Regions from separate parts of the Variovorax sp. EBFNA2 genome, predicted to be linked through region 2. Evidence: predicted binding sites of a transcription regulator. Region 2 holds the regulator's gene; the other holds the start of a gene.
The links. The regulator HrcA, encoded in region 2, represses chaperone genes, less so after heat shock. The targets are predictions, from matches to a motif close to TTAGCACTCNNNNNNNNNGAGTGCTAA.

Region 1: the regulator HrcA is predicted to act here: its motif matches at 7,642-7,668, upstream of RZE79_RS05155 (co-chaperone GroES).

Annotation. Positions count from the first base shown of each region.
Region 1 covers NZ_CP138496.1:1,151,000-1,166,478, reverse strand. The annotation lists gene RZE79_RS05175 (PepSY domain-containing protein) at 1-1,129, opposite strand, end outside; gene RZE79_RS05170 (TonB-dependent siderophore receptor) at 1,162-3,264, opposite strand; gene RZE79_RS05165 (phospholipase D family protein) at 3,437-5,029, shown strand; gene RZE79_RS05160 (TonB-dependent siderophore receptor) at 5,279-7,450, shown strand; gene RZE79_RS05155 (co-chaperone GroES) at 7,755-8,045, shown strand; gene groL (chaperonin GroEL) at 8,075-9,730, shown strand; gene xylB (xylulokinase) at 9,914-11,380, opposite strand; gene RZE79_RS05140 (AraC family transcriptional regulator) at 11,433-12,374, opposite strand; gene RZE79_RS05135 (carbohydrate kinase) at 12,390-13,358, opposite strand; gene RZE79_RS05130 (transaldolase family protein) at 13,382-14,053, opposite strand; gene RZE79_RS05125 (L-iditol 2-dehydrogenase) at 14,167-14,955, opposite strand; gene dalD (D-arabinitol 4-dehydrogenase) at 14,952-15,479, opposite strand, start outside.
Region 2 covers NZ_CP138496.1:5,367,860-5,383,338, forward strand. The annotation lists gene RZE79_RS25240 (efflux RND transporter permease subunit) at 1-2,613, opposite strand, end outside; gene RZE79_RS25245 (efflux RND transporter periplasmic adaptor subunit) at 2,633-3,742, opposite strand; gene RZE79_RS25250 (hypothetical protein) at 3,938-4,768, opposite strand; gene RZE79_RS25255 (LysR family transcriptional regulator) at 4,878-5,804, opposite strand; gene RZE79_RS25260 (carboxymuconolactone decarboxylase family protein) at 5,867-6,271, shown strand; gene RZE79_RS25265 (NHL repeat-containing protein) at 6,268-7,089, shown strand; tRNA gene RZE79_RS25270 (tRNA-Ile) at 7,286-7,362, opposite strand; gene hrcA (heat-inducible transcriptional repressor HrcA) at 7,398-8,405, opposite strand; gene RZE79_RS25280 (NAD kinase) at 8,437-9,342, shown strand; gene recN (DNA repair protein RecN) at 9,380-11,062, shown strand; gene rapZ (RNase adapter RapZ) at 11,065-11,937, shown strand; gene mutY (A/G-specific adenine glycosylase) at 11,957-12,991, opposite strand; gene RZE79_RS25300 (dynamin family protein) at 13,032-15,005, opposite strand; gene mutM (bifunctional DNA-formamidopyrimidine glycosylase/DNA-(apurinic or apyrimidinic site) lyase) at 15,108-15,479, opposite strand, start outside.

The DNA of each region.
Region 1 (15,479 bases), 2.2 Mb from region 2:
CGGGGGCCGCGGTCGTGTTCGCCCGGGCCGGCACGGTCTTGCCGCGCTTGAGCCACAGGTACAGCCCGCTGCCCAGCACGATGATGGTCGCGATGTCGAGCAGCGCCCACAGGATCTGCATCGGCATGCCGCCGTAGTCACCGAAGTGCAGCGGTTGCGACACCAGCAGCGCCGTGAGGTACCAGGGCAGCTTCGGTGCCGCCGTGATCTCGGTGGTCTTCGCATCGACCAGCACCGGCTGCAGCAGCTTCGAGGTGAAGGGCTCCTTGCCGCGCAGGAAGAAGGTCGTGTGGTGCGGGCTGGAGAACGCGGTGCCCGGGAAGGCGATGAACGACAGCCGGTTGCCCGGCGCGTGCTGCATCGCCGCGTCGTACGAGCGCTGCACCGAGCCGCGCTCGCCCACGGCGACCACGGGCTCGTTCTTGTAGGGAGCCAGCAGCGTGGTGAGCTGGTCGTACTGCCAGTACTTGATCACCAGGTCGGCCCAGGTGTTGATCATGCCGGTGGCACCCACCACAAAGAGCCACACCAGGGTGACGACGCCCAGCAGGTTGTGCAGGTCGAGCCACTTCAGGCGGGGCCGCTTCTCGCGGCGCACCGTGCCGAAGTCGAGCTTGCGCATGAACGGCGAATACAGCACCACGCCCGAGACGATCGCGACCAACAGCAGGAAGCCCATGAAGCCCAGGAACAGCTTGCCCGGCAGGCCCGCGAACAGGTCGACGTGCAGCTTGAACATCACGTACATGAAGCCTTCATCGAACTTCGGCTGCGCAAGGATGACGCCAGTGCGCGCATCGACCGCGACCGACTTGAAGTCGTCCGTGGGCGCGGGCGTCGGCGTGAGCGTGACGAACCACAGGCCGTCGTCGTCTTCGGGATGCGAGACGAACTGCACCACGCGATCGGGGTGCTGCGCGCGCGCCACTTCAAGCACGCGGTCCAGGCTCACGCGCGGCGTGTTCGCCGGCATCTTCGGCGCCTCGACCTCGGTGCCCAGCAGGTGGCCGATCTCGTGGTGGAAGATCAGCGGCAGGCCGGTGATGCACAGCAGCAGCATGAACACCGTGCAAACGAGGCTGCTCCACTTGTGGACCCAGGCCCAGGTCTTGATCTTTCGGCTGTCCATGTCGTCGTCGTGCGTCGTTGGGTGGAAAAAGGCTAGAAGCGGTAGGTGGCGCTTGCCACGATGTTGCGTCGCGCACCGTACCAGCAGTCACCGCGCGAGAGGCAGGTGCTGAAATACACCTTGTCCGTCACGTTGTTGATGTTGAGCGCATAGCGCCAGTTGGCCGTATCGTAAGCAAACACCAAGTCGGCCAGCGCCACGCCCGGAATGCGCGGACCGGTGCCGAACTGGGTGTCGCGGAACGAGCTCATCACGCGCACGCCGGCGCCCGCCGAGAACCCGCTCATGCCGGCCACCGAGAACTTGTACTTGGCCCAGAAGCTGGCCTGGTGCTTGGGCAGGCCTTCGATCTGCGCGTCGGCATCGGTGTAGTTGTAGTGGGCGACGAGGTCGAGGTTGGCGCCCACCGAGCCCTTGGCTTCCAGCTCGACGCCCTTGGTCTTGGTCAGGCCGCGCTGCGAGAACACCTTCGGCTGTTCTTCGACGATCTGGTTCTTCTCGCGCAGGTCGTACACGGCGGCGCTGAAGGCCAGGGCACGGTCCTTGGGCTCGTACTTCACGCCCGCTTCCCACTGCTCACCGCGCAGCGGCGAGAAGATGCGGCCGTCGCGCGGCGACTGCGGCGTGAACGACTCGCTGTAGCTCAGGTACGGCGACCAGCCCGACGGATGGGCGTACATCACGCCCAGGCGCTTGGTGGTGGCGCTGCTCTTTTGCTCGTCGCTGCCGACGGCGCTGGACACGGCGCGGTCATGGCGCAGGCCGGCCACGAAGATCCAGTTGTCGAGCTTGATCTGGTCCTGCAGGTACAGGCCGGTCTGGCGCTGTCGCGTGCGCGGACGCGCCACGCGCTCGGGCTCGTCGAGGTGGCCGTACACCGGCGCATAGATGTCGATGGTGTCGGCGGTGGTGCCGCCCCACACGTTCTCGCGCTGGCGCGCGTAGTCCGCACCGATCAACAACGTGTGCTTGAGCGCGCCGGTCTGGAAGTGGCCTTCGACGTGGTTGTCGAGTGTCTGCGTGCGGTTGCGCGTGAGCTGGCTGTCGTAGTAGCGGGCCAGCACGCGCTTGAAGATCGGGTCGGTCGACCAGCTGTCGAAGCCGCTGAACGCGCCGCCGTAGTGGTAGCGGTTGTCGTTTTCGTTCTTCGCGTAGCGGAAGTTCTGGCGCACGGTCCAGCTGTCGTTGAACTTGTGCTCGAACTGCCAGCCGAAGGTCTGGCGCTCGCTGTTGTAGTAGTCGCCGGGCTCGCCGATGAAGCGGCTGGCCGGCACGCGGCCGAACGGGGCCGGCAGCAAGGTGCCTTCCCACGGCAGGAACTGCGAGCTGCTGCCGCTCTTGTCCTTTTGCCACAGGCCCTGCAGCGTCAGCGAGGTCGCCGCGTTGGGCCGCCAGGTGAGCGACGGCGCGATCACGCTGCGGTCGTCGGGCACGTAATCGACCTGCGAATCCGACTTGCGCTGCAGCGCGATCAACCGGTACGACAGCGAGCCGTCGGCGTTCAGCGGACCGGTGAGGTCGGCCTGCACCTGCTTGCGGCCAAAGCTGCCGAACTGCACGCCCACCTCGCGCTGGGCCTCCTGCAGCGGTCGCTTGCTGACCATGTTGACCACGCCCGCCGCGGTGCCCGCGCCGAACAGCATGCCCGAGGGGCCGCGCAGCACTTCGAGGCGCTCCAGCGTGTAGGGCTCGGTGCGCGTGGTGCTGGTGTAGTAGCCGTAGGCTTGGCGCAGACCATCGAGGTAGATGTCGGGGTAGGCGCCGCGCACGCGGATCGAATCGGTCCGCGAATCGACACCGTAGGCATCGGAGCGCACGCCCGCCGCGTAGTTGAGCGCTTCCTGCAGATTGGTCGCGCCCTGGTCGACCATCTGGTCGCGCGTGATCACGGTGACGGACTGCGGCGTTTCCGACAGCGGCGTGTCGGTCTTGGTGGCGGTGACGGCGTTCTTCGCGCGGTAGCCGATCACGGGCGTGGTGGCGGTTTCGACCTCGGCATTCGCATCGACGCGCACTTCAGGAAGCGACCCCGCGCCGCTCGTTTGCGTTTGCGCCAGAACGTGCTGCTGCGCGTAGATCGCCAGACAGCCCACCAGCACCGAAGCGGCCTTGCGCCGCGCCAAGATTCTTGCCATTTTTACCGCTCGCTGAACACTATTGATAACAATTCGCATTCTATTGTCAAGAAAGTCGCGGTCCACGGGTTTTCCAGCAGCCGGGCGCGAGGTGTTGCAAAAGTGCCGCGATCGGCCGCGCCAGCCGGGCTACGATGCCGCCCGCACGCCGGTGCGTGCGCTGACAGGCCCCATGCTCAAGCTCCTTGCCTCGTTGTTTCCCGCGCTGCGCGGCCCGGCGCTGGTCCTGGTCGTGCTGGTGCTCACCGGCTGCGCGGGCCTGCCGCCACGCCAGCCCGATGCGCCGCCGGAGGTGGCGATTCCCGCCTCGTCCGCCACCCTGCTCGGCCGCGCCGCCGCCAGCCTCGATTCGCCGCCCGACGGCCTCTCGAGCATGCGACCGCTCATCGAGGCCTCGTTCGCGCTCGACGCGCGGCTGGAGCTCATCCGCCGCGCCCAGTCGTCGCTCGACGTGCAGACCTACCAGCTCGGCAACGACAAGACCGGCCGGCTGCTGCTGCGCGAACTGCGCGACGCCGCCCGGCGCGGCGTGCGCGTGCGCCTGCTGCTCGACGACTTCTACACCGCGGGCATGGACCGCCTGCTGCTCGGGCTGGCCGCCGAGCCCAACGCGCAGGTGCGGCTGTTCAATCCCTTCGTGAACGCGCGCGACAGCTCGTCGATGCGCTGGCTGGAGTTCTTCGGCGATTTCCGGCGGCTCAACCACCGCATGCACAACAAGCTGTTCATCGCCGACGGCGCCATGGCCATCGCCGGCGGGCGCAACCTCGCGGACGAGTACTTCCTGCGCAGCGAGAGCGCCAACTTCATCGACTTCGAGCTGCTGCTGGCCGGCCCGGTGGTGCCGCAGTCGGCCGGGATCTTCGACACCTACTGGAACAGCGACGTGGTCTACCCGCTGCAGCGCATGGCCGGCACGACGCTCACGCCCGACGAGCTGAAAGCCGCCTTCGACACCGCAACCTCGCCGGCCTTCGCGCCGCTGCCCGATCCGCTGGCCGCCACCGACCTGCTGGGCGACCTGCCACTGGGCGCGCAGCTCGCGAACATGAGCGAGACGCGCTGGATCCGCGCCGAGGCCGCCGCCACCGCCGACAGCCCGAACAAGGCCCTGGGCACGATGGCCCAGCCGCAGGAGTCGCTGGCGCAGCGCTTCCACGAAATGCTGGGCGCGGCGAAGTCGAACGTGGTGGTGATCTCGCCCTACTTCATTCCGGGCGACGAGGGCATGGCGCGCATCCGCATGGGCCGCGACCAGGGCCTGAGCATCACCGTGGTCACCAACTCGCTGGCCGACAGCGACGAGCCGCTGGTGAACATCAACTACAACCGCTACCGCGTCGACATGCTCAAACTGGGCGTGAACCTGTACGAGGTGAGCACGCAGCAGCTCAAGCGCAGCGGCCAGTTCCGCAGCCTGCTCAAGAAGGCGCGCGGGCGCCTGCATGCCAAGCTGGCGCTGGTCGATCGCCAGTGGGTGCTGCTCGGCTCGATGAACCTCGACCCGCGCTCGGCCCTGCTGAACACCGAGTTCGGCGTGCGCGTGCGCAGCTTCGAACTCACGCAGGCGCTGCTCTTCGCCTACCAGCTGGACGACATGGAAGGCGTGTACCGCGTCGTGCTCAAGCCCGACGGCGAGAACGTGCAGTGGATCGGCACCGGCGACGTGGACAACGAGGTGCTCGACAGCGAGCCCGACTCCAGCATGCTCACGCGGTTCCAGCTGCTGCTGTTCTCGTGGTTCGTGCCGACCGACCAGCTCTGAGCCGCCCGCCATGCGTCGCATTGCCGCGACACATGGGAACTTGTCGCATCTGCTTCTCTAGAATCCAGCCCGCCGCGCACAGCGGCCGTCACCACGGTGCCGCCGGCGGAGCTTCCGCCTGAGCGGCCCCGCCTCACCCAGATTTTTTTCAAGGCAAGGCACGACACCGCCCTTCGTCCCCTGACGAGGGCCGTGCGTGCGCGTGCGCGGCCGCCGTGCGCTCAACGCCCTTCAAAAAAACTGGACAACATGAAGCCGACTTTCCGTACCGCCCCCACGTCGCGCCCCCTGTGGCGCCTTTCCCTGCTCGCCGGCGCCGCCCTCGCGTCACTGAGCGGCACCGCGCTGGCACAAACCACCGCAGCCTCGACCCTCAAGGAAGTGACCGTCAGCGCCGAGGACGACAAGGGCTACGCCCCCGCCGCCGCGAGCACCGCCACCAAGGGCAGCGCGCCGCTGCGCGACGTGCCGCAGGCCGTCAACGTGCTGCCCGAACAGTTGCTGCGCGACCAGGGTGCCGTGTCGATGCAGGACGCCCTGCGCAACGTGCCGGGCGTGAGCTTCAACCACGGCGACGGCCAGCGCGACCAGGTCGTGATCCGCGGCTTCAGCGGCATCTCCGACTGGTTCGTCGATGGCGTGCGCGACGACGCGCTGTACTTCCGCGACCTCTCGGACACCGAGCGCATCGAGGTGCTCAAGGGCCCCGCCGCCGTGCTCTACGGCCGCGGTTCCTCGGGCGGCCTGATCAACCGCGTGACCAAGAAGCCCGTGTTCGAGCGCCGCTTCGGCGAGGTCTCGCTGGGCCTGGGCAGCCACCACTACACGCGCAGCACGATCGACCTGAACACGCCCATCGGCGAGAACATGGCGTTCCGCCTCAACGTGGCGGGCGAGAAATCGGACAGCTACCGCGACCAGCAGTTCACCGACCGCTACAACATCGCGCCCTCGCTGGCGATCAAGTTCAGCCCGCAGACCGACCTGCTGCTGCAGTACACAAACCTGCGCGACCAGCGCCTCACCGACTTCGGCATTCCGGCGCTCAACGGCCGCCCGGTCGACGTGCCCATCGGCGCCTACTACGGCTCCGCGCACGGCAAGCGCGACGACACCGTGACCAGCAAGGTGCAGACCTTCACCGCCACGCTGAACCACCGCTTCAGCGACGCGCTGAGCCTGCGCAACACCACGCGTTATTCGAGCTACCACCTCGACCGCAACAACACGCTGCCCAGCGGCACCACCGACCCGGTGCGCCTCACGGTAGGCCGCACGCGCGGCATCGTCGACCGCGACGAGAGCGGCTGGTTCAACCAGACCGACCTGACCTGGCGCAACGACCTCGGCGGCTTCAAGCAGGAGTGGCTGGTCGGCGCCGAGTTCGGCGTGCAGCGCAAGCGCCTGTTCAGTGTGTCTTCCGCGACGGGCGCCCAGCGCGTGAGCCTGTTCAATCCGGTCGCCGACCCGCTGCCGATTCCGCTCGCCACGTACCTGGCCGACGGCGCGATCCCGAGCAACAGCGAGTTCAAGACCGCGGCCGTTTACTTCCAGGACCAGATCACGCTGGCACCGCACTGGAAGGCGCTGATCGGCGGTCGCTACGACGTGTTCAAGCAGGACACCGGCTTCGAGCGCAAGCTTGCGCCGCTGGAGCGCACCGACCGCAAGTTCAGCCCGCGCGCCGGCGTGGTGTGGCAGCCTGATGCGGTGCAGTCGTACTACGTGTCGTACAGCCGCTCGTTCCAGCCTTCGGGCGAGAACTTCGCGCTGTCTACCGGCAACATCGACAACGCGCCCGAGATCACCGTCAACAAGGAAATCGGTGCCAAGTTCGACCTGCTCGACGGCGGCCTGAACCTCACGACCGCGCTGTTCAACCTGGAGCGCTCGGGCATCAAGAACACCGACCCGAACAACCCGCGCCGCCAGATCAACGTCGGCACGCAGCGCACCAACGGCCTGGAGCTCGCGCTCAACGGCCGTCTGCCGGGCCGCTGGGACGTGAGCGCGGGCTATGCGTACCTCGACGCGAAGATGACGAAGTCGCTCGCCACCGTGAGCTCGCTGCAGCTGCCGGTGGGCGCCGCCATCCCGGTGCAGGGCAAGACCGCCGCGCTCACGCCGCGCCACTCGGCCTTCGTGTGGGCCATGAAGGACCTCGGCCATGGCTTCAGCGCCGGCGGCGGCCTGAACTACGTCAGCGCGCGTTATGCGTCGCTCAGCAACCTCGTCACGCTGCCCTCGTACCTGACCGCCGACCTCGCGGCCAATTACAAGACCGAGCGCTACGAGATCGCGCTGAACCTGAAGAACATCGCGAACCGCAAGTACCACGTCTCGGCCCACGGCAGCGTGGACAACCTGATCCTGCCGGGACCGGGACGCGAGGTGCAGCTGACGCTGCGCGCGAAGTTCTGAGCGTGCGGGGCGGCTGCGTGTTCGGCACGCGGCCGCTGCATGGTCTGAGCGGCCTCATTTCACCCGGGCAAAAAACCCCGAACGTTTCGACCGATGGCACCCCGGCAGCCCCGTGTTTCCCCGGAAAAGCACAGCCGTGCGAGACGAGGGCAAGGGGCACGCTCTTGAAAGGTCATCGAATGCCCTTATGATTAGCACTCGCTGCTGACGAGTGCTAACAGCCCTCCCATCCAGTCGACAGGTCGCCGGTTTCTCCGGTGCCCGACCACAAACAAACCCGTTTCTTACCCTTCCAGGAGATGCAATGAAACTTCGTCCTTTGGCCGATCGCGTGATCGTCAAGCGTGTTGACAGCGAAACCAAGACCGCCTCCGGCATCGTCATCCCCGACGCAGCCGCCGAAAAGCCCGATCAGGGTGAAGTCCTGGCCGTGGGCCCGGGCAAGCGCAACGACAAGGGCGAGCTGGCCGCACTGACCGTCAAGGTCGGCGACCGCGTCCTGTTCGGCAAATACAGCGGCCAGACCGTCAAGGTCGACGGCGACGAACTGCTCGTCATGAAGGAAGACGACCTGTTCGCAGTCGTCGAGAAGTAATTCAACAGATCCATTCGGAGTAAATAAACATGGCAGCAAAAGACGTAGTCTTCGGCGGCGAAGCCCGCGCACGCATGGTCGAGGGTGTCAACATCCTGGCCAACGCAGTCAAGGTGACCCTGGGCCCCAAGGGCCGCAACGTGGTGCTCGAGCGTTCGTTCGGCGCCCCCACCGTGACCAAGGACGGTGTGTCCGTGGCCAAGGAAATCGAACTCAAGGACAAGCTGCAGAACATGGGCGCCCAGCTCGTGAAGGAAGTGGCTTCCAAGACTTCGGACAACGCCGGTGACGGCACCACCACCGCGACCGTGCTGGCCCAAGCCATCGTTCGCGAAGGTTTCAAGCTGGTGGCTGCCGGCATGAACCCGATGGACCTGAAGCGCGGCATCGACAAGGCTGTCACGGCCCTGGTCGCCGAGCTGAAGAAGGCTTCCAAGCCCACCACCACGTCGAAGGAAATCGCGCAAGTCGGCTCCATCTCGGCCAACAGCGACGAAACCATCGGCAAGCTCATCGCTGACGCGATGGACAAGGTCGGCAAGGAAGGCGTGATCACCGTGGAAGACGGCAAGTCGCTGGACAGCGAACTCGACGTCGTCGAAGGCATGCAGTTCGACCGCGGCTACCTGTCGCCCTACTTCATCAACAACCCCGAGAAGCAATCGGCGCTGTTGGACAACCCCTTCGTGCTGCTGTTCGACAAGAAGATCAGCAACATCCGTGACCTGCTGCCGGTGCTGGAGCAAGTTGCCAAGGCTGGCCGTCCGCTGCTGATCATTGCCGAAGAAGTCGAAGGCGAAGCCCTGGCTACGCTGGTCGTGAACACGATCCGCGGCATCCTGAAGGTTGTGGCTGTGAAGGCTCCTGGCTTCGGCGACCGCCGCAAGGCCATGCTGGAAGACATCGCCATCCTGACGGGCGGCAAGGTCATCGCTGAAGAAGTGGGCCTGACGCTCGAAAAGGTGACGCTGGCCGACCTGGGTCAAGCCAAGCGCATCGAAGTGGGCAAGGAAAACACGATCATCATCGACGGCGCTGGCGCTGCCGGTGACATCGAAGCCCGCGTGAAGCAAGTGCGCGTTCAGATCGAAGAAGCGACCAGCGACTACGACCGTGAAAAGCTGCAAGAGCGCGTGGCCAAGCTGGCCGGCGGCGTGGCAGTGATCAAGGTTGGCGCTGCCACCGAAGTCGAAATGAAGGAAAAGAAGGCTCGCGTCGAAGACGCCCTGCACGCCACCCGCGCTGCAGTGGAAGAAGGCGTTGTGGCTGGCGGCGGCGTGGCTCTGCTGCGTGCCAAGCAAGCTGTGGGCGACTCGGTCAAGGGCGACAACGCCGACCAGGAAGCCGGCATCAAGCTGGTGCTGAAGGCCATCGAAGCCCCCCTGCGCGAAATCGTGAACAACGCCGGCGGCGAAGCCTCGGTGGTGGTGAACGCTGTGTTGGCCGGCAAGGGCAACTACGGCTTCAACGCTGCGAACGACACGTACGGCGACATGCTCGAGCTGGGCATCCTGGACCCGACGAAGGTCACCCGCACCGCACTGCAGAACGCCGCCTCGGTGTCCTCGCTGCTGCTGACGACCGAAGCCATGGTTGCTGATGCACCCAAGGACGAGTCCGGCGCTGGCGGCGGCGGCATGCCCGACATGGGCGGCATGGGCGGCATGGGCGGCATGGGTATGTAATTTCGCTCGCCCCCAGGGGGATTTGGCTCGCCCCCAGGCTGCGCGGCACTTCGTGTCCGCTACGCCAACCCCCTACCGGGGGCAACACCTGCGGCCCGGCAAAGCCGGTTCCGCGGTGTTTCGCGAAATAAAAAACCCGTCTCACGACGGGTTTTTTTATGGGCGCTCGGTTTGTTGTGCCGGCTAGCGGAACTGGTCACGCAGCGCCATGTACAGCACCTGAAAACGTGCATGCCGCGTCTTGTGCCCACTGGCCCCTTCGGACGAAGGCGACAGCGTCTGCTTCACCGGCGGCAAGGTGCACACCTCGGCCACCGCGCCCCCGTCGGCCAGCCACGCCAACCGCGCCGCACCGAGTGCCCCGCCGGTCTCGCTGCCCGCATAGAGCGTGAGCTCCACCTGGAAGATGTCGGCCAGCAACTGCCCCCACCAGACACTGCGCGCACCGCCACCCACGAGCGCGACTTCGCGCAGCGGCATGTCGGCCGGCAGGCGCAGCGTGTCGAAGCCGTCGCGCAGACCGAAGCTCACGCCTTCGACCACCGCATAGGCGATCTCTGCAGGGCCGTGTGCATGCGTCAAACCGAAGAGCACGCCTTGTGCGTTCGGGTTGTTGTGCGGCGAACGCTCGCCCGACAGGTACGGCAAGAACAGCGGGCATCGCGCCCGATCCGCCAACGCGACCGACGCCGCCGCTTCGAGCAACGCCGCTTCGTCCGCGAACTTGAAGGTCTTCGCTGCCCAGCTCACCGCGCTCGCGGCCGAGAGCATCACCGACATCTGGTGCCAGCGCTGGGGCAACGCGTGGCAGAAGGCGTGCATCGCCTGCGCGGGGTTCGGCAGGAAGCGGTCGGTCGAGACGAACACCACGCCCGAGGTGCCGAGCGAGACAAAGCCCTGCCCCGGCTCGACGAGCCCCATGCCGACCGCGCTGGCGGCGTTGTCGCCTGCGCCGCCGGCGATCTTCACGCCGTCGCGCAATCCCCAGCGCGCCGCCAGTCCGGGCTTGAGCAGCGCGGAGACTTCGCTGCCTTCCACGAGCCGCGGCATGTGATCGCGCGTGAGCCCCGTGGCGGCGAGCAGTTCGTCGGACCAGTCGCGCGCACCCACGTCGAGCCACAGCGTGCCGGCCGCATCGGACATCTCGCTGACCGCCTCGCCGCTGAGCATGAAGCGCAGCCAGTCTTTGGGCAGCAGCACGCGCGCGACGCGGGCGAAGATGTCGGGCTCGTGCTCGCGCACCCACAGCAGCTTGGGCGCGGTAAAGCCCGGCATCGCGAGGTTGCCCGCAATCTCGCCCAGGCGCGGCACGGCGCGCGTGAGCGCCTCGCACTGCGCGCCGCTGCGGCCGTCATTCCAGAGGATGGCCGGGCGCAGCACCGCGCCTTCTGCATCGAGCAGCGTGGCGCCGTGCATCTGGCCCGAGAGGCCGATGGCACGCACTTGTGACAACGCCTCGGCATGTGCCGTGCGCAGTTCTGTCATTACCGCGTCGAGCGCCTGCCACCACTGGGCGGGCGCCTGTTCCGACCACAGCGGTTGCGGCCGGTCGACCGTGAGCGGCGCGCGTGCCACGCCGACGATGCGGTGATCGTCCGCGAGCAGCAACGCCTTGAGCTCGGACGTGCCGAGGTCGAGTCCCAGATACAAGATGGTCTCCCTGATGGCGCCTTCAGTGAAGGCGTGTTGGCCTTGAAAGAAATCAGCCGAAGCGCGTGTCGGCCTGGCGCCTGAATTCGCTGGGCGTCATGCCCTTGATTTCAAGGAAGCGCCGGTTGAAGTTCGCCACGTTGTTGAAGCCCACCTGGTAGCAGATGTCGGTCACGTAGTGGTCGGTCTGCATCAGCAGGTGGCAGGCGCTGTTGATGCGCACGCGGTTCACGAAGTCGGTGAAGCTGTTGCCGGTCGAGCGGCGGAAGAAGCGGCTGAAGCGGCTCTCGCTCATGCCCAGCTCGGCGGCCACGTCCGACATGGAGATCGAGTCGGTCATGTTGTTGGTGATGCGGTTCACGATGTCGTTGATCTGGTCGACCTGCGCATCGCCGTCGCTGCCCTGCACGCCCTGCATCTGCACGCTCGACAGCAGCCGGTAGTCGGTGCACTGCGCCAGATCGGCCATGAACTCGCAGAACAGGCCGAGGCGCCGCACGCCGCGCGCCGCCTTGATGGCGTCCCAGTGCGCGAGCGCCTGCGCCGACATGCCGAAGAACTCGATGCCGTGGCGCGCGCGGTCGAGCAGCGGCATCACGTCGCGCAGCTCGGGAATCTCGGCGGCCGCGCGCTCGATAGGCTCGTGGCGGAACTGGATCACGCGGTCGCGGCCGGCGGCGCCTTCTTCGGGCACGTCGAGCGAGATCCAGTTGTGCGGCAGGCGTGGCCCGCACAGCACGAGGTGGCCAGGCTGGAACGGCCCGATCCAGTCGCCGATGAAGGCCTTGCCCGAGGTCTCGGTGATCAGGTGCAGCTCGTAGTCTTCATGGAAATGCCATCGCACCAGCGGGCTCGGGAAGCCGTGCGCGAGGCAGCGCACCAGGCCGGTTTCTTCCGGGGCCTCGTAGCCCAGCGACGGGGAGCGCGCGAAATCGCGCTCCAGCTCGGGCTGGCGTTGGCGAGGGATCGCGCGTTTGCGGGTGGTCGTTGTCATGGCAGCACGGATCGATCAGGGCCGGGAAGCGACGGCCTCATTGTCTTCCTGCGAAAGCGCCGTGTGAACGGCTTCCAGCGTCGGTGGATCTGCGCCCTCGCGGGTACAGTTCAGGGCCGCAGCGGTGGCGGCGAAGCGCATCACGGCGCGCCAGGCGTCGTCGCCGAGTTCGGCCAGTTGCGCGGGATGCTCGACGCCATGGGCCAGCAGCGCCACCGACAGCCCGGCGGTGAAGGTGTCGCCCGCGCCGATGGTGTCGACCACCTCGACGCGCGGCGCGGCCACGGTGAGCGGGGCGCTGCCGGTGCGCCACAGCGTGGCACCGGCGCCGCCGCGCGTGACGACCACGGCGCGCGCGCCGGCCGTGAGGCACTCGGCCGCAAGCGCATCGACGGGCCGCCCGGGGGCGAGCAACTGGGCGTCTTCGTCGCTGAGCTTGACCAGGTCGGCCATGGCGAACCACTCGGTGACGCGGGCGCGGAAGGCGGCCATGTTCGGGATCAGGCTGGGTCGCACGTTGGGATCGAACACGATCACGCAGCGCCCGGCATGGGCCGCCACGAGGTCGGTGATGCGCGACGACGCCGGCTCCTGCAGCAGCGAGATCGAGCCGAAGTGCACAAAGCGGCATTCCGCCGGCAGCTGCGGCAGCGGCTCGGGCGCCCAGGTCGCGTCGGCACTGTCTCGTGTGTAGAAGGCGTAGCGGTTGGTCTGCGGCGTGCGCTCGACAAAGGCCAACGTCGACGGCGCGTCGCTGCGCAGGATGAGGCGGGTGTCGACGCCGTTGCGTTCGAGAAAGGCCATGAGCCGTTCGCCGAACAGGTCGGTCGAGAGCTGCGTGAGAAAGCCGGTCGGCTGCCCGAGCCGCGCGCAGGCCACGGCGGTGTTGAGCGGCGAGCCGCCCTCATGGCCCAGGAACGCGAGGGTGCCCGCTTCGCTGGCGGTGAAATCGATCAGGGCCTCGCCCGTGAGTGCTATGCGCATGGTGTGTGGATTTTGTGCTTCTGTCAGGGCAAGGCGCGGGCGTCGGCCAGGAAACCCGCCTCGGCAGCCAGGGTGGCGGGATGGTCGAGCAACTCGGCAAAGAGGCGCGGCGGGATGGTGATGGCGCCCACGCCCAGCGCCAGCAGCGACAGGTACGCCGCGCGCGACCGGATGCTCGCCACCAGCAGCCGCGTGCCCGACGCGGGACGCTGTGCGACCAGCGACTGCATCTGTGCGATGAGCCCGAGCCCGTCGATGCCGGCGTCTTCGAGCCGGCCGAGGTAGGGCGCTGCATAGGCCGCACCCAGTTGCGCGGCAAAGTGCGCCTGCTCGGGCGCGTACACGGCGGTCCAGGTGACGGGCACGCCCTGGGCGATGAGCTGCGCGCCGGCGTCCAGGCCCTGGCGCGTGGCGGGAATCTTGATGACGAGCTGACCGCGGTCGAACTGCGGCAGCAGCGCCTGCGCGTCTTCGAGCATGCCGTCGACCTCGCTCGAATAGACCTGGGCCTGCACCTGCCGCGCACCCAGCTCGATGCAGCGCTTGAGCAGCCCCGGCACCGCCGCGCGGCCCACGCCGGCGCGCTGCAGCAGCGTCGGGTTGGTCGTCACGCCGTGCACCACCGGGTGCGGCAGGCAGGCCTGCAGGTCGGCCAGGTCGGCGCTGTCGAGGTAGAGATGGAAATCGTCGTTCACGGGTCGCTCGCTGCTGAGGGTGGCCATCTTCTCATCGGGCCGGAGGCGCTTCACCGCCCGAACACGTGCGGTCTCGGTACTTTTGTGCTCTGACGGGCATGCCGGCTCCCTCTTCAGCTCATGACATTGCCGCCATCGACATTGAGGGTCTGCGCCGTGATGTAGCGCGCCTCGTCGCTGGCGAGAAAAACCGCCGCCCCTGCAATGTCGCCCGGCACGCCCATGCGCCCGAGCGGCACGTCGAGGCCGACACGCCGCTTCTTCTCGCCCGGCGCCAGCCCTTCGGCTTTGGCGAACAGGCTGTCGACATGGTCCCACATCGGCGTGTCCACCACACCGGGGGCGATGCCATTGACGCGGATGCCGTGCGGCGCCATGGCCAGCGCGGCGCTCTGCGTATAGCTGATGACGGCCGCCTTGGTCGCGCAGTAGTGCGACACCAGCGCCTCGCCGCGGCGCCCGGCCTGCGAGGCCATGTTGATGACCGACGCGCCCGGCGTGCCGGCCTCGACCATGTGGCGCAGCACGGCCTGCATCACGAAGAACATGCCCTTCACGTTGACGGCGAAGAGCCGGTCGAACGAGGCCTCGTCGCTGTCGAGCAGCGGCGCGAGGTCGAACACGGCGGCGTTGTTGAACAGCGTGTGGATCGGGCCGAAGGCGACCTGGGCTTCGGCCAGCATGTGCGTGATGGCCTGCGTGTCGGTGACGTCTGCGGCGATGTACGCGAGGCTGTCGGGGTGGCGCTGCTGCAGAGCCCGCAGTGCGTCGGGCGCGGCGGTCGCGCGGTCGATCACGCTGCAGCGCGCGCCCTCGGCGATGCAGGCCTCGGCCACGGCCAGCCCGATGCCGCCGCCGGCACCGGTCAGCAGCACATGGCGGTCCTGCAGCCGGCCGCTCATGGCGCGGCCTTCTCCGCAACGAAGCGCGTGACGCGCTCGCCGGCGCGGCGCACCGCATCGACCAGCCGGGCGTCGCCCCCAAGGCTGCCCCACAGCCCGGCATCGGCGCACAGTGCCGCCACCGGATCGGCGGCGTCGCAGATCGCGTGCGCCACGGCGACGTCCATGCTCTGGTCCTGGTAGGCGTAAGGCAGCTCGCCCCGATGCCAGCGCTGCAGGAACGCGAGGAACAGCGCAGGCAGCATCGCCACGCTGTCGATGGTCTGCCCGGCCGCCAGCCGCTCGCGCACGGTCGGCGCGATGAAGCCCGGGATCTTCGAGAAGCCGTCGGCCGCCACGCGCTGGTTGGTGTCGCGGATCGCGGGGTTGCCGAAGCGGTCGAGCACCACGTCGCGGTAGGCCGCGAGGTCGATCGGGCTCGGGCTCAGGCACGGCATGACGTCATCGGTCACGTAGTCGAAAGCCATCTTGCGGATGGCGGCGTCGTGCGTGCCCTCGTGGATGAACCCCAGCCCTGCCAGCGT
Region 2 (15,479 bases):
CAGCGGCGCCTGCCCGCCCGACAGCCGTTCCTGGTACGAGAGGCCGCTCCAGGCCTGTCCCGTGCCGCTCTGCTGCTTCGCGAGGCTCTCGATGGCCGCCATGGCCGTGCCCGAGCTGATGCCCTGCGCGGCCGCGCCCTGGATCTGCACCGCGGGCACGCCGTTGTAGCGCTCCAGTTGCGACGCGCCCTGCGACCAGCGCGTGGTCGCAAACGCCGAGAACGGCGTCATCGCACCCGTGCTGCCGCGCACGAACCACTGGCTGATGTCGTCCGGCGCCGAACGGTACGGCGCATCGGCCTGCACGTACACGCGCTTCACGCGGCCGCGGTCGATGAAGTCGTTGACGTAGCTGCCGCCCCAGGCGATGCCCAGCGTGATGTTCACGTCGTCCAGCGACAGCCGCAGGGCCGAGGCCTTCAGCTGGTCGATGTCGACCTGCAGCTGCGGCGTGCCGGCCACGCTGTTCGCGCGCACCGACTGCAGGCGCTTGTCCTTGTTGGCCTCGCGCACCAGCGTCTCGCGCGCCTGCAAGAGCCGCTCGGCACCCATGCCCGAGATGTCCTGCAGCCAGAACTCGAAGCCGTTCGATTCGCCCAGCCCTTCGATGGGCGGCGGCACCATGCCGAAGACTTCGGCGTCGCGCTGCTGCCTGGCCAGCGCCTTGCCCGCACGCTCGACGATGGCCTGCGCGCGCTTGTCCGCACTGGCGCGCTCGGACCAGTCCTTCAACGAGACAAACGCCATGCCCATGTTCTGCCCCGAGCCGCTGTAGCTCCAGCCGGTGAGCGTGAAGATGGTGTCGGTCGTGTCCTTCTCGGTTTCGAGAAAGTGCTTTTCGATGGCGCGGTTCACTTCGTCGGTGCGACCCGCCGTGGCACCAGCCGGCAGCGTCGCGATCACCATCACGCTGCCCTGGTCCTCTTCGGGCAGGAAGCCACCGGGCAGGCTCAGGTACAGCAGGCCCATGCCGGCCACGATGGCGACGTACACGGCCGTGAAGCGCAGCGGCTTGCGCAGGATGCGGCCCAGCACGCTGACGTAGCCGCCTTGCGCAGCATCGAAGCGGCGATTGAACGCGCCCAGGAAGCCACGCGTGCGCGGCGGCACGCCGGGCTTCAGGAAGCGCGCGCACAGCGCCGGAATGAGCACGATGGCCACCACCACCGACAGCACCATCGACGCGATGATGGTCACCGAGAACTGTCGGTAGATCACGCCAACCGAGCCGCCGAAGAAGGCCATCGGCAGGAAAACCGCCGACACCACCACCGCGATGCCGACCAGCGCGCCGGTGATTTCCTTCATCGACTGGATCGTGGCCGCCTTCGCATCGAGCCCCTCTTCATGCATGACGCGCTCGACGTTCTCCACCACCACGATGGCGTCATCCACCAGCAGGCCGATGGCCAGCACCATGCCGAACAGCGTGAGCACGTTGATCGAATAGCCGAAGGCCGCGAGCACGCCGAAGGTGCCCAGCAGCACCACCGGCACGGTGATGGCCGGGATCACCGTGGCGCGCCAGTTCTGCAGGAAGAGGAACATCACGACCACCACCAGCGCGATGGCCTCCAGCAGTGTCCGGATGACCGACTGGATCGAGATCCTGACGAAGCGCGTCGTGTCTTCCGCGTAAGCCACGCGCAGGCCCGCGGGCAGCGAGCGCTCCAGTTCGGCGATGCGCGCCTTCACCGCACGGGCCGTGGTCAGCGCGTTGGCACCGGGCGCCAGCATCACGGCCGAGCCCGCGGCCGGGTGGCCGTTCAGACGCGTGGTCTCGGCGTACGACTCGCTGCCGATTTCCACGCGCGCCACGTCGCCCAGCCGCACCACCGCACCATCGGCCTGCGTCTTGAGCACGATGCCCTTGAACTGGTCGGGCGTCTGCAGCCGCGAGAGCGCGGTGACGGTGGCGTTCAGGTGCTGCGTCGGCGCCGACGGCCGCGCGCCGATCTCGCCCACCGACACCTGCGTGTTCTGCGCGGCAATCGCGGCCGTGACGTCGGACGGCATCAATTGATAGCTGGCGAGCCGGTGCGGATCGAGCCAGATGCGCATGGCGTACGCCGCCCCGAAGGCCTGCACCGAGCCCACGCCGTCGACACGGCTGATCGGGTCGCGCAGGTTGCTGGCCATCCAGTCGGCGATGTCGGTGTCGGTGCGCTGGCCGGTCTCGTCGTAGAGCGCCACGATCAGCAGGAAGTTGTTCTGCGACTTGGCGACCGTCACGCCCTGCTGCTGCACCGCCTGCGGCAGGCGGCTGGTAGCCTGGCTGACCTTGTTCTGCACCTGCACCTGCGCGGTGTCGGGGTCGATGCCCTGGCGGAAGGTGACGTTGATCTCGGCCCAGCCGGCCGAGCTGCTCGTCGACTTGAAATACATCAGGCCGTCGATGCCCTTGAGCTGCTGCTCGAGCACCTGCGTCACGCTGTTTTCCACCGCCTGCGCCGAGGCGCCGGGGTAATTGGCGGACACGACCACGGTGGGCGGCGCGATGTCCGGGTACTGCGACACCGGCAGCGTGCGAATGGCCACGCCGCCGGCCAGCATGATGAGGATGGCAATGACCCAGGCGAAGACGGGCCGCTGGATGAAGAAATTGGCGATCACGGGAGGTTCTTGTCGTTTCTTAGTCGGCGGGCGATGCGCCCGCCGTGGACACCGGCACCGGCTTCACTTTTTCGCCGGGGCGCGCGCGCTGCAAGCCGTCGACCACGAGGCGGTCGCCGTCGCGCAAGCCCTGGGTCACGACCCAGTGCTCGCCCTCGGCGCTGCGCACTTCGAGCGCGCGCAGTTCGACCTTGTTGTCGGCGCCCACCACCAGCGCGGTGGGTTCGCCCTTTTCGTTGCGCGCCACGCCGCGCTGCGGCGCCAGGATGGCCTGGCGCTCCACGCCGGACTCGACCTGCGCACGCACGTACATGCCGGGCAGCAGCAGCCCGTGCGGGTTCGGGAATTCCGCGCGCAGCGTGACCGAGCCGGTGGCTGCATCGACGCCCACTTCGGAGAACTTCAGCGTGCCGGCATGCGGATAGGGCAGGCCGTCTTCCATGCGCAGGCCGACCTTGGTGCTGGCCGGCGCCATGTCGCCCGAGATGAAGCGCCGCTTGAGCTTCGTCAACTCCAGGCTCGACTGCACGACGTCGACGTAGATCGGGTCGAGCCGCTGGATCGTGGCCAGCGCCATCGCCTGGCCGGGCGCCACGAGCGCGCCTTCGGTCACGCCCGAGCGGCCGATGCGTCCCGCGATGGGCGCGGTGATGCGCGTGAATTCGAGGTTGATGCGCGCCGCCTTCACAGCCGCCTGCGCGGCCTTCACGCCGGCCTGTGCCTGCACCAGCGCGGCCTGCGCCTCTTCGTGTTCCTGCCTGCTGACGGCGTTCGCCTTGACCAGTTCGCCGAAGCGCTCGGCCTTGCCACGCAGGCTCGCGATGGTGGCTTGCGAGGTGGCCAGCGCAGCCTGCGCCTGCTCGTGCGCGGCCTCGAACGGACCGGGCTCGATCTCGTACAGCACCTGGCCTGCGCGAACCATGCCGCCTTCTTCGAACAGCCGCTTGCGCACGATGCCGTTGACCTGCGGCCGCACCTCGGAGACGCGGTAGGCGGCCGTGCGGCCCGAGAGCTCGGTGTGCACGGCCACGTCGCCGGCGTGCAGCGCGACCACGCCGACTTCGGGCGGCGGATCATCGGTGGTGGAGGCCTGCTTGGCGCCGCATGCAGCGAGCGCGAGCAGGGACATCGGAAGCAGAAGCTTGAATAGCGGGGTCATGGCCATCGGCAATCACGGTGCGGTACGACGCGCACGGGAGATCGCCCGGCTGGTTACATCTGCACCAAAATGATGCATTCTGCCTTCGATGCTGCGGTGCAACCTGAAGGAATCCTGTGTTCGCTGTAGGTGAAAGCGGCTCCGGACGCGAGCCCCGCGCCAGGATCAACGACCGCGCAACTTCGCGATGCTGAAACCCAGTGCCACGGCCACGCACAAGAACGCCAGCACGGCCAGCCAGGCAGAGCTGGTGAAGTAATAAGCGCCCAACGCCGCGCCCGCGGCCACGAAGGCGCCCAGCCATTCCAGGGCGGGGTCGAGCCAGTTCCTCGCCACCTGCGGCTTGGGGTTGGCGAACGCGCGATCGGATGTTTCGGCCTGCTGCCTGGGCAGAGGTTGGCGGGTCTTCCTCTGCCGCGGGTCGGGGAAGCGCTCTCGCAATTGGGCCGGGGGCCAGGCGCCGTCGCTCGATGAGGAAAGGCCGGCCAAGGTCCAGATCGGATCGGTGTCGTACCTCGCCAGATCCGCCATGAGGCTTGCGAGCGCCTGGCTGTCGTGCAGGTGGTCGACGCCGTCGAGGTCAGCGCGCAGCCATGGCTCGGCATCGGCGGCGTCCGGCAGGCCGTCGGTGCGCAGCAGGATGTGGTCTGCGAAGTGCTGCGCAATCAGCGCTTCAAAGGATTCGTAGATTGGACGATAGCGTTCGCCGACGGCACCGATGACGGCTTCGCGCCGCTGCGTCAGCCGGGCAACCGCCGTGGCCTTGTCGACGACAAGGTAGGGAAACGTCGCCTCGGCGCCGAAGTCCGCCAGGCATTCCTCGCGGTCGACCGCCGAGGCTTCGTCGCTGATGTCGTACGCGTCGATGAAGCGTGCATGCCGGATGTCGCCTGCGCTGAAGAGCGCCCGCCAGAACAGCGGAAAGAACGCGTTGGCTTCCAACTCGGCGCCATCGCCGAAGAAACCACGCCATTCGTCGCGGCTGCCTTCCGGCATCCTGGGCAAGGAAGAACTGGACAGGTAAACGGGATGTGACATGCGCCCCCTTCGATGTGGGATGTTGCGGCCGGGGCATCTTAGTCGGGCACTTGCCGACGCCCTGGCCTCACCGCGCGGACCTGGGCTTCACCTTGCGTTGTGTCTCGAGGCCGACGAATTCGAGAAACCGGGCCAGCAGCGGCGACGGATTGTCTTTGGCATAAGCGACCGCGATGCCGCTGGTCAGGCCGCGTGCTTCTTCCTTGAGCGGCCGGAAGACCACGCCTTTGCGCTTGACGTTCTGCAGCGACGCGGAGATGAACGCGATGCCCCGTCCCTCCGCGATGAGCCCCAGCAGGATGTGGTGGTCGTCGGGCTCGGCCACCGTGCGCGGCTGGAAACCGATCCGCTCGAAGAAGGCCTGGCAATGGTCGTAGAAGCCGGGATTCAGCCGGCGCTCGAACCGGAAGATCGATTCGCCGCGCAGGTCGTCGAAGCCGAGCCGGCGTTTGCGCGCCAGCGGATGGTTCGCCGGCAGCGCCGCGATGACGGGCTCCTCGCGCAGTGTTCGCACCTCGAGCCCGCGTGCCTCCGTGTGCAAGCCGATGAAGGCCACGTCCATGGCCCCGCTCTTGATGTCGCGCACGAGGTGGATGGAATGCTTGCCCTTGCTGACGATGCGCCAGTCCGGAAAGCGCTTCTGCAAGGGCTCGAACACGTCGGGAATGGCACTGCGGTCGAAGACCGTCGTGTAGCCCACGACGAACTGGCCACCCTTGGCACCGCTGGCGGCCCTCGCGGCCGCCACCGCCTTGTCCGCCTGCGCCAGCGTCAATCGGGCTTCCGGCACCAGGGCCGCCCCTGCCCGCGTCAGCGTCATGCCGACCTTGGTGCGCACGAACAGCGCCACGCCGAGCTGTTCTTCCAGCTGACGAATCTGCCGGCTCAGCGGGGGCTGGGAAATGTGCAGGCGGGCAGCCGCGCGCCCAACATGCAGCGCCTCGCTGACCGCGAGGAAGTACCGGAACTGCCGCAGGTCGATCGCTCCATTCATACCAAAAAGGTATCACACAAAAGGTATTGGATGCGGGTGCGCCGCCTTCGTAAATTGCATCCATGAACACACACGAAAGCAATCCGATGGCCGATGAACGGTATGCGCGCGGTTGGGCCAAGCTCAAGGAAGTCGATGGCCAGGCGGGCGAGAACGTCATCGACAGCCTCAAGGACATCGCCCCCGACTTCGCCCGCCTGCTCATCGAATTTCCGTTCGGCGACATCTATTCGAGGCCGGGGCTCGACCTCAAGGTGCGCGAGCTGTCCGTGGTGGCGGCGCTCACGGCCATGGGCAACGCCTTGCCGCAACTCAAGGTGCACATCCACGGTGCCCGCAACGTGGGCTGCACGCGGCAAGAGATCGTCGAAGTCATCATGCAGATGGCCGTCTATGCCGGTTTTCCTGCGGCGCTCAACGGCCTGTTTGCGGCCAAGGACGTCTTCTCCCAGGAGGTGCCGGCATGAAGCCGTTTCTCCGCGCTGCATGGCTGGTTCTTCTCATGGCGATCTTGCCGGGCCAGTCCGCCCTGGCCCAACCCCGACCGACCGGCACCTGGACGCTGGACCGCACGGCCACCCACGAAGGCCTCGGCTCGCCGGTCGGCATGGCCTACGACGCGAGCGGCAACCTCTACGTCGCGAACTGGTCCGCCGGCAACGTGGTGCGGTTCGCCCCTTCCGGCGAGCGGACGGTCTTCGCCAGCGGGCTCAGCGGCCCCTCGGGGCTGGCCATCTCGTCCAAGGGCGACGTCTATGTCGCCTCCTACAACGAAGACCTGGTGTGGCGCTTCACACCGCGCGGCGACAAGGCCGTCTTCGTGCGCGGGCTGGCGACCCCTGCGGGGTTGTCCTTCGATGCACGCGGCCGCTTGCTGATCGCGAATCGCAGGACCCACCAGATCCTTGCCGTGCGCCCGGACGGAGCGATCGACGTCGCGGCGGAAGGTTTGCAGACACCGGTCGGCGCCGTCGAACTTCCCAATGGCGATCTGCTGGTCAGCAATATCGCCGGCGGAATTTCCCTGGTGTCGGGCGGAACGAAGGCCAAGGCGATCAACACCGACTTGCGCAGCCCGGGCCCCGGCATCGTTGCGGCAGGCGCGGACGCCGCCTATGTGGTCGACTACGGCGGCACCACGGTCAGCCGCATCGACCGCAACGGCGTGCGCCAGGTCATCGCCGACGGCCTGAGCAGCCCCGTGGGTCTGGCACGCGCGCCGGATGGCAGCCTGACGGTGGCAACCTGGGGGGCCAACGCCACCTTCCGGATTCGTCGGCCATGACCCAGCGCTTCAACGCAGTGGAGAGCCTTGATGCCGAGGCAAACCACCGGTCTCGCCAGGACAGCACGGGATGGGCCGTGGCATCTGCATCGACGTGCAGGGCGACCCGGCCGACCGGGTCGAGCGCCACCAGAAGCAAAAAGAGCTTGCTATCCAATAGATAGCAAGCTCTTTCACCGTGACGGCATTTTTCTGGTGGTAGGCCGTGAGTGGCTTGAACACTCGACCAACGGATTATGAGTCCGCTGCTCTAACCAACTGAGCTAACGGCCCACGCGGGCACGATTCTATGCGCCGCGCGCGGCCGGCTACTTGCGATAGCTCAGCGCGTTGCTCACCAGCCGCGACGTGATGTCGACGATCTGGATCATGCGGTCGTAGGGCATGCGGGTCGGGCCGATCACACCCAGCGTGCCCACCACCTGCCCGTCGACCTCGTAGTTGGCGCTGACGATCGACAGCTCCTCGAAGGGCACGACCTGGCTTTCGCCGCCGATGAAGATGCGCACGCCCTCGGCCTTGCTCGACACGTCGAGCAGCCGCATCAGCTGCGCCTTCTCCTCGAAAAGGTCGAAGGCGCGCCGCAGTTGCCCCATGTCGCTGGAGAAATCGGTCACCGACAGCAGGTTGCGCTCGCCGGAAATCACGACGTCGTCGGCCTGGGCATCGGTGAGCACTTCGGAGCTGACCTGCACCGCGGCCTGCATCAGCGCGGCGATTTCACCGCGCAGCTTCTCGACCTCGGACTGCAGCCGGTCGCGCACCTGCTCGATCGTCAGGCCCGCGAAGTGCGCATTGATGTAGTTCGAGGCCTCGACCAGCTGCGACTGCGAGTAATCGGACTCCGGAAAGATCACGCGGTTCTGCACGTCGCCGTCGGGCGACACGATGATCACCAGCAGCCGCCGCTCCGAGAGGCGCAAGAATTCGATCTGCTTGAACACCGAGGCGCGCCGCGGTGCCATCACCACACCGACGAACTGCGACAGGTTCGACAGCAGGTGGGCGGCGTTGGCGATCACCTTCTGCGGCTGGTCCGCCGCCAGGGTCGGTGCGCTCATCTGCTCGCGTTGTGCGGTCAGCATGGTGTCGACGAAGAGCCGGTACCCGCGCGTCGTCGGCACGCGTCCGGCCGAGGTGTGGGGACTTGCAATGAGCCCCAGCGCCTCGAGGTCGGACATGACGTTGCGGATGGTCGCGGGCGAGAGATCCAGCCCCGCCGAACGCGAGAGCGTGCGTGATCCGACGGGTTGCCCATCGGCGATGTAACGCTCGACCAGCGTCTTCAACAGCAACTTGGCACGGTCGTCCAGCATTGCAAGATTTTAGTGTTGTAATTTGTGAGCTATGACCTCTCGCTTTCGTCACGTCGCCCTGATCGGCAAATACCAGGCTTCCGGCGCCCGGGCGCAAGCCGATGCGCGCGACGGCGTGATGGAAGGCATTGGTGCCTTCCTCGAATCGCAGGGTTGCACGGTGTTCGTGGAGCGTTCGTCCTGCGAGGACACCGACGCGCCGCCGCACCCGCGCTACCAGGCGCTGTCGGTCGAAGAAATCGGCCAGCGCTGCGATCTCGGCCTCGTGGTCGGCGGTGACGGCACCATGCTCGGCATCGGCCGGCAGCTCGCGTGCTACGGCATTCCACTGATCGGCATCAACCGCGGCCGGCTCGGCTTCATCACCGACATTCCGCTGGACAACTACCAGGCCACGCTGATCCCGATGCTGGCCGGTGAATACGAAGAAGACCACCGCAGCCTGATGCACGCGCAGGTGATCCGCGACGAGGCCGTGGTGTTCGACGCGCTCGCGATGAACGACGTGGTGGTCAACCGCGGCGCCACCTCGGGCATGGTCGAGATGCGCGTGTCGGTGGGCCGCCATTTCGTGGCCAACCAGCGCGCCGACGGACTGATCATCGCGTCGCCCACGGGCTCGACGGCCTATGCGCTGTCGGCCGGCGGGCCATTGCTGCACCCGGCAGTGCCGGGTTGGGTGATGGTGCCGATCGCGCCGCACACGCTGTCGAACCGCCCCGTGCTGCTGCCCGATGCCGACGAGATCGTGATCGAGCTGGTGAGCGGGCGCGACGCCAGCGCCAATTTCGACATGCAGTCGCTCGCCTCGCTCGCCATCGGCGACCGCGTGGTGGTGCGCCGCTCCGACTTCCGGGTGCGCTTTCTGCACCCGCGCGGCTGGAGCTACTTCGACACGCTGCGGAAAAAACTCCATTGGAACGAAGGGGGCTCCTGAATGAAGGACCATGCCCCCCGCTTGAGGACGAACTGAGATGGCTTTGCGACGCATCGCACTGCGCGACTTCGTGATCGTGCGGTCCCTTGAACTCGATCTGTCGGCCGGCTTCACGGTGCTGACCGGGGAAACCGGCGCCGGCAAGTCCATCCTGATCGACGCGCTGCAACTGGCGCTGGGCAACCGCGCCGACGCCGGCGCCGTGCGCGAAGGCGCCGAGCGGCTCGACGTGAGCGCCGAGTTCGACGCCGACCCGGCCCTGGCCGGCTGGCTCGACGAAGGCGGCTTCGAGGTCGGCGACGGCCTGCTGCTGCGCCGCACGGTCGACCTGCAGGGACGCAGCCGCGGCTGGATCAACGGCAGCCCCGCCACCGCCACGCAACTGCGCGAACTGGGCGACCGCCTGCTCGACATTCACGGCCAGCACGCCTGGCAGAGCCTGACCCGCCCCGAGGCCGTGCGCGGGCTGCTCGACGCCTACGCTGGCGCGCGCACCGACGCGCTCGACGCCGCCTGGCACAGCTGGCGGCAGGCGCTTTCGGCACTCGAGCACGCACGCTCGGCGCAAGACTCGCTGCAGCGCGAGCGCGAGCGGCTGCAATGGCAGATCTCCGAAGTCGCGAAGCTCGCACCGGGCGCCGACGAGTGGGAAGAGCTTTCGGCACACCATTCGCGCATCTCGAACGCGCAAGCCCTCATCGACGCGGCCCAGGGCGCAAGCCAGGCGCTCGAAGACGACGACAACGGCGCCCTCGCCGCCCTCACGCGTGCCGCGACGCTGCTGCAGAACTGCGAACACATCGAGCCCGAATTCCGCACGCTGGGCGAGGTGCTGGCCTCCTGCGTGGCGCAGGCCTCGGACGCGGCCCACTCGCTGCACGGCTACCTGCGCGACGCCGACACCGATCCGAAAACCCTCGCCGAACTCGACGAACGCATGGGGCGGTGGATGTCGCTCGCGCGCCGCTACAAGCGCACGCCGGCCGAACTGCCCGCGCTGCTGGCGGGCTGGCAGGCGGAGCTGCAGGCACTCGACGCACAAAGCGACCTCGAAGGCCTGGAACGCGCCGAGCAGAACACGCAGCAGGCCTACATGAAGGAAGCCAAGGCCCTCGGCAAGATCCGCAAGCAGGCCGCGCCGCGTCTCGCCCAAGCCGTCACGCAGGCGATGCAGGGCCTGGGCATGCAGGGCGGGCGCTTCGACGTCGAGCTGCAACCGCTGGCCCAACCCGGCCGCGCCGGCCTCGAAGAAATCTCGTTCCTGGTGGCCGGCCACGCCGGCACCACGCCGCGCGCCATCGGCAAGGTGGCCTCGGGCGGCGAGCTCTCGCGCATCGCACTGGCCATTGCCGTGACGACCAGCGAACTGGGCGCCGCGCAGACGCTGATCTTCGACGAGGTCGATGCCGGCGTCGGCGGCGCTGTCGCCGAAACCGTGGGCCGCCTCATGAAACAGCTCGGCCGCGACCGCCAGGTGCTCGCCGTGACCCATCTTCCGCAAGTGGCAGCCTGCGCCGACCACCACCTCGTGGTCGCCAAGCGCCAGACGACAACCACCGGCACGGAAGGCCCGCGCACCGAAAGCGGCGTGTCGCGCCTCGCGGCCGACGACCGGGCCCGCGAAATCGCCCGCATGCTCGGCGGCGAAAAGGTCTCGGCCACCTCGCTGGCCCACGCACGCGAAATGCTCGGCCACAAGACACCGGCGACCGCTCCATGAGCATGAGCCTCGACCTCGTCCTCATCACCGGCATGTCGGGCTCCGGCAAGTCGGTGGCGCTGCACGCGCTGGAAGACGCCGGCTACTACTGCGTCGACAACCTGCCGCCCGAACTGCTCACGGCCTTCATCGCGCTGCAGCACGAACAGCAGGCCACGCGCGTGGCGATCGCGATGGACGTGCGCAGCGGCGTGTCGCTGCCGATCGTTCCGCAGCAGCTCGAAGCGCTGCGCGCCGACGGCGTCTCGCTGCGCTCGCTGTTCATCGACGCGACCACCGACGCACTGCTGCGCCGCTATTCAGAAACGCGCCGTCGCCACCCGCTCTCGCGCCAGGAAAGCCGCACCGACGTGCCCGAGCAGCACCGCGTGCTGGTGCAGGCCATCGAACTCGAACGAGAGTTGCTGGCCGACCTGCGCGACGGCGCTGACGTGATCGACACCAGCCTCATCCGCCCCGCGCAGCTGCAGAGTTACATCAAGGGGCTGATCTCCGCGCCGCAGAACGCGCTGACGCTGGTGTTCGAGTCGTTCGCCTTCAAGCGCGGCGTGCCGCTCGATGCGGACTACGTGTTCGACGTGCGCATGCTGCCCAACCCGCACTACGTGCCTGCGCTGCGCGCGCTGACGGGCCGCGATGAACCGGTGATCGAATGGCTGCGCGAGCACGACGACGTGGCGCGCATGTTCGACGACATCGAGCAGTTCCTGACGCACTGGCTCGACGCGCTGGCACGCGACCACCGCAGCTACGTGACGGTGGCCATCGGCTGCACCGGCGGGCAGCACCGGTCGGTGTTCCTGGTCGAGCAACTGGCACGCGCCTTCGGTGCCCGCTGGGGCGCGCTCAAGCGCCACCGCGAACTCGACGCCTGACGGCGGCGGCGAGGGCTGTTCAGGCCTCGGCGGCTTCCAGCAGCTTGCGCATCGGGGCGGGCAGCCCCAGCCGGCTCCACTCCTGCGCCTCGACCCAGCGCGCGCCCTCGCCTTGCGGCTGGACGCCCTGCAGCAGCACGGGATGCAGGTGCAGATCCTTGTGGGTCAGCACGTGCACGAAGGGCGGCAGCTCTTGCATGTCATGCGCGGCGCCCGACGGCAGGGCCGCGAGCAGCGCCTCGTGGCTGTCGAACACCGGCAGGCAATGCAGCCCCGCCCAGATGCCCTTGGCCGGCCGCTTCTCCAGCCACACGCGCCCTTGGGCATCGCGCGCCAGCAGCACCCACAGCGACTGAGCGCTGCGCTTGAGCTTGCGCGTCTTCACCGGATAGCGCTCGGGCGTGCCCTGGCGCAGGCCCACGCAGATGGCGTTCACCGGGCAGATCATGCAGCTGGGCTTGCGCGGCAGGCAGACCGTGGCGCCCAGGTCCATCAGGCCCTGCGTGTAGTGCGCCACCGCCTCGCGCTGACCTTCTGGCGGCAGCAGCTGCGTGGCGAGGTCCCACAGCGCACGCTCCTGCGCCGACGACGACATGTCGCCGTCGAAGCCGAGCACGCGCGTCAACACGCGCTTCACGTTGCCGTCAAGGATGGCCACGCGCTCGCCGAAACAGAAAGCCGCAATCGCCGCAGCCGTGGAGCGCCCGATGCCGGGCAAGGTCACCAGTTCGGCGGCGGTGTGCGGGAAGGCGCCGCCGAAGCGCGCGACCACCTCTTGCGCGCAGCGGTGCATGTTGCGCGCGCGGCTGTAGTAGCCCAGCCCGCTCCACAGGCCGAACACCTCGTCCTCGGTGCCGGCGGCCAGCGCCGCCACATCCGGGAAGCGTTCGAGAAAGCGCGCGAAGTAGCCCAGCACGGTCGTGACCTGGGTCTGCTGGAGCATCACTTCCGAGAGCCAGACGCGGTACGGGTCGCGCGTGTTCTGCCACGGCAGTTCGCTGCGTCCGTGGCTGCGCTGCCAGCGCACGATCTGTGCGGCGAAATCAGGGGGCAGTGACACAGATGGGGAGACGGCCGCCCGCGCGGCGGCGCGCTCAGGCCGCACGCAGTTGCTCGCCCGCGATGGCAGCGGCCGCGGCAGGCGGCTGGCTGCCGTGCTGCGCGATCAGCGAGGTGAACTCGTGCAGCCGCTCCTGCAGCGCGGCCAGGTGGCTCTCTTGCGCGGCGATTTCGGCCAACCGGTCGTCGAGGCTGCCCGCGGCGTTCTGGATGCGTTCGATCGCCTCGATGCGCTTGCTGAAATTGCGGCGGCGCTCCTTGAGCTGCGCATCGATCTGCGCGCTCGCGCCCTTGCTCCAGCGCTCGACCTCGGTCATGGCGGCTTCGTTGACGAGCCGCAGCCGGCTGGCCAGCGCACGCACCAGCTTGTCGCAGAAGTCGGCCTGCGCGAGCTTGATCAGGTTGCCCACGCCCAGGTAGTGGATGTGGCTGCGCTCGATCTGGCCCAGCTCCTGCTCGAAGCCGCTCAGGTCGGGCTCGGCCGGCGCCTGCAGCGTGAAGCCCTGCTCGGCGTTGAGCTGGCGGAAGGTGGCGTGCAGCATCGACTGGATCTCGGCCGTGGTCGCCTGCACTTCGCGCAGGTTGTTGCGCAGCGCATCGAAGGTTTCGCCGTACACCTTGCGCACGTTGAACTTGACGCCGGGGCGCTTGAGCGCCGCGGCCAGCTTGACCATGTCAGCCTTGAGCGCCGTGCGCCCAAGCACCGCGTACACCTCGCGCAGCAGCTTGCCCTGCACCGAGCGCAGCGCCAGGATGCGCGTGTTGCTGCCTTCGAATTCGGCGTGTTCCTGGTCGATGCGCGCACGCATGTGGCGGATCACCGACACGTTCTTGCCGCGCAGGCCCTGCAGTTCCAGTGCCTGCTCCGACAGGTCGCGCTGGCGCACCTTCAGCAGGCGCTCAGCCTCGGTGCGCAGCGCGGTCATGCCGGCATCGACCGCGAGCCGCAGCATGGTCTCGCGCTTGCCGAGCACGCCTTCGCCGAGCAGCGCCTCGAGCGCCGGCAGCCGGCTGGCTTCGAGCAAGGCCGCGTCGTGACCAATCTTGGCCTGCAGGCCCTTCTGCGCCGACACCGGCAGCACCTGCGCCAACGGCACCTCGAGGAGCCGGGCCGCGCCTTCGCGCTGGCGCTCGATCTGCTGCGCGATCTGCGTCGGGGTGCTCAGCGTGTCCCACAGCGTGTCGATCTTGTTGAGCACCACGAAGCGCGTGTCGTGGCTCTCGTCGCCGGTGATCAGGTGCTCGCGCCAGATCGACAGGTCGGAGCGGGTCACGCCGGTTTCGGCGCCCAGGATGAAGACGACGGCATGTGCCTGCGGGATCAGGCTCACGGTGAGCTCGGGCTCGGCACCGATCGCGTTCAGGCCGGGCGTGTCGAGGATCACGAGCCCCTGCTCCAGCAGCGGGTGCGGCATGTTCAGCACCGCATGGCGCCAGCGCGGAATTTCGACACGGCCTTCGGCGTCCTGCACCGGGTTGTCGTCAGGCGTTTCGGGGTTCCAGAAACCGAGCGCACGGGCTTCGTCCTTGCTCACCCAGCGGACTTCGGCCACCTTGCCCATGGCCTGGGCCAGTTGCTCCGCGTCTTCCACGTCGATGGGCAGTTCGGTCCAGCGCGTGGGGCGCTCGCGCCAGTGGGTGAGCGAGTGCGGTTCCAGACGGGTTTCGATGGGCAGCAGGCGCAGCTTGGGCGCCAAGGCGGCGTCGTAGCCCAGTTCGGTCGGGCACATCGTCGTGCGCCCGGCGCTGGCCGGCATGATCCGCCGTCCGTAGCCGGCGAAGAAGATCGCGTTGATCAGCTCCGACTTGCCGCGCGAGAACTCGGCCACGAAGGCCACCACGACCTTGCTGGTGCGGATCTGGTCTTCGAGTGCGCGCAGCCGTTCGGCCACGGCCTGGTCGAGCAGCTCGTTGTCGGTCAGCCAACGGGACAGCCACTGAAGGCGGCGTGCGAAGTTGCTCCGCCAGGCGCCGTGCTGATCGAGCTGTTGGTTGAAAGAGCGGCTCAAGGGGAAGATGTAAGTAAGAATTTACAAATATAACATCGCCGAATGGCGAACGGGGTACCTATAGGAGTTTGCCCCCAAGCAACCGCCACGGGTCAGCCTTCCCTAGGATTTCTGGCAATGCGGGCAGTAATAAGTAGAGCGCTGCCCCTGCTTCAACAGCCGGATCGGCGTGCTGCACACCCGGCACGGCTCGCCCGCGCGGCCATAGACGGTCGCCTCAAGCTGGAAATAGCCGTTCTGCCCGTCCACGTTCGAGAAGTCTCGCAAGGTGCTGCCGCCTTTCTCCACCGCCCGCGCCAGAATCTCGCGCACCGCCGCATGCAGCTTCGCCGCACGCGGCCGGCTGATGCGCGCCGCCAACAGCGTCGGTCGAATGCCGGCCATGAACAGCGCCTCCGACGCGTAGATGTTGCCGACGCCCACGACCACGTCGCCCGCAAGCAGCACCTGCTTGATGGCCGTGCGGCGCTTCTT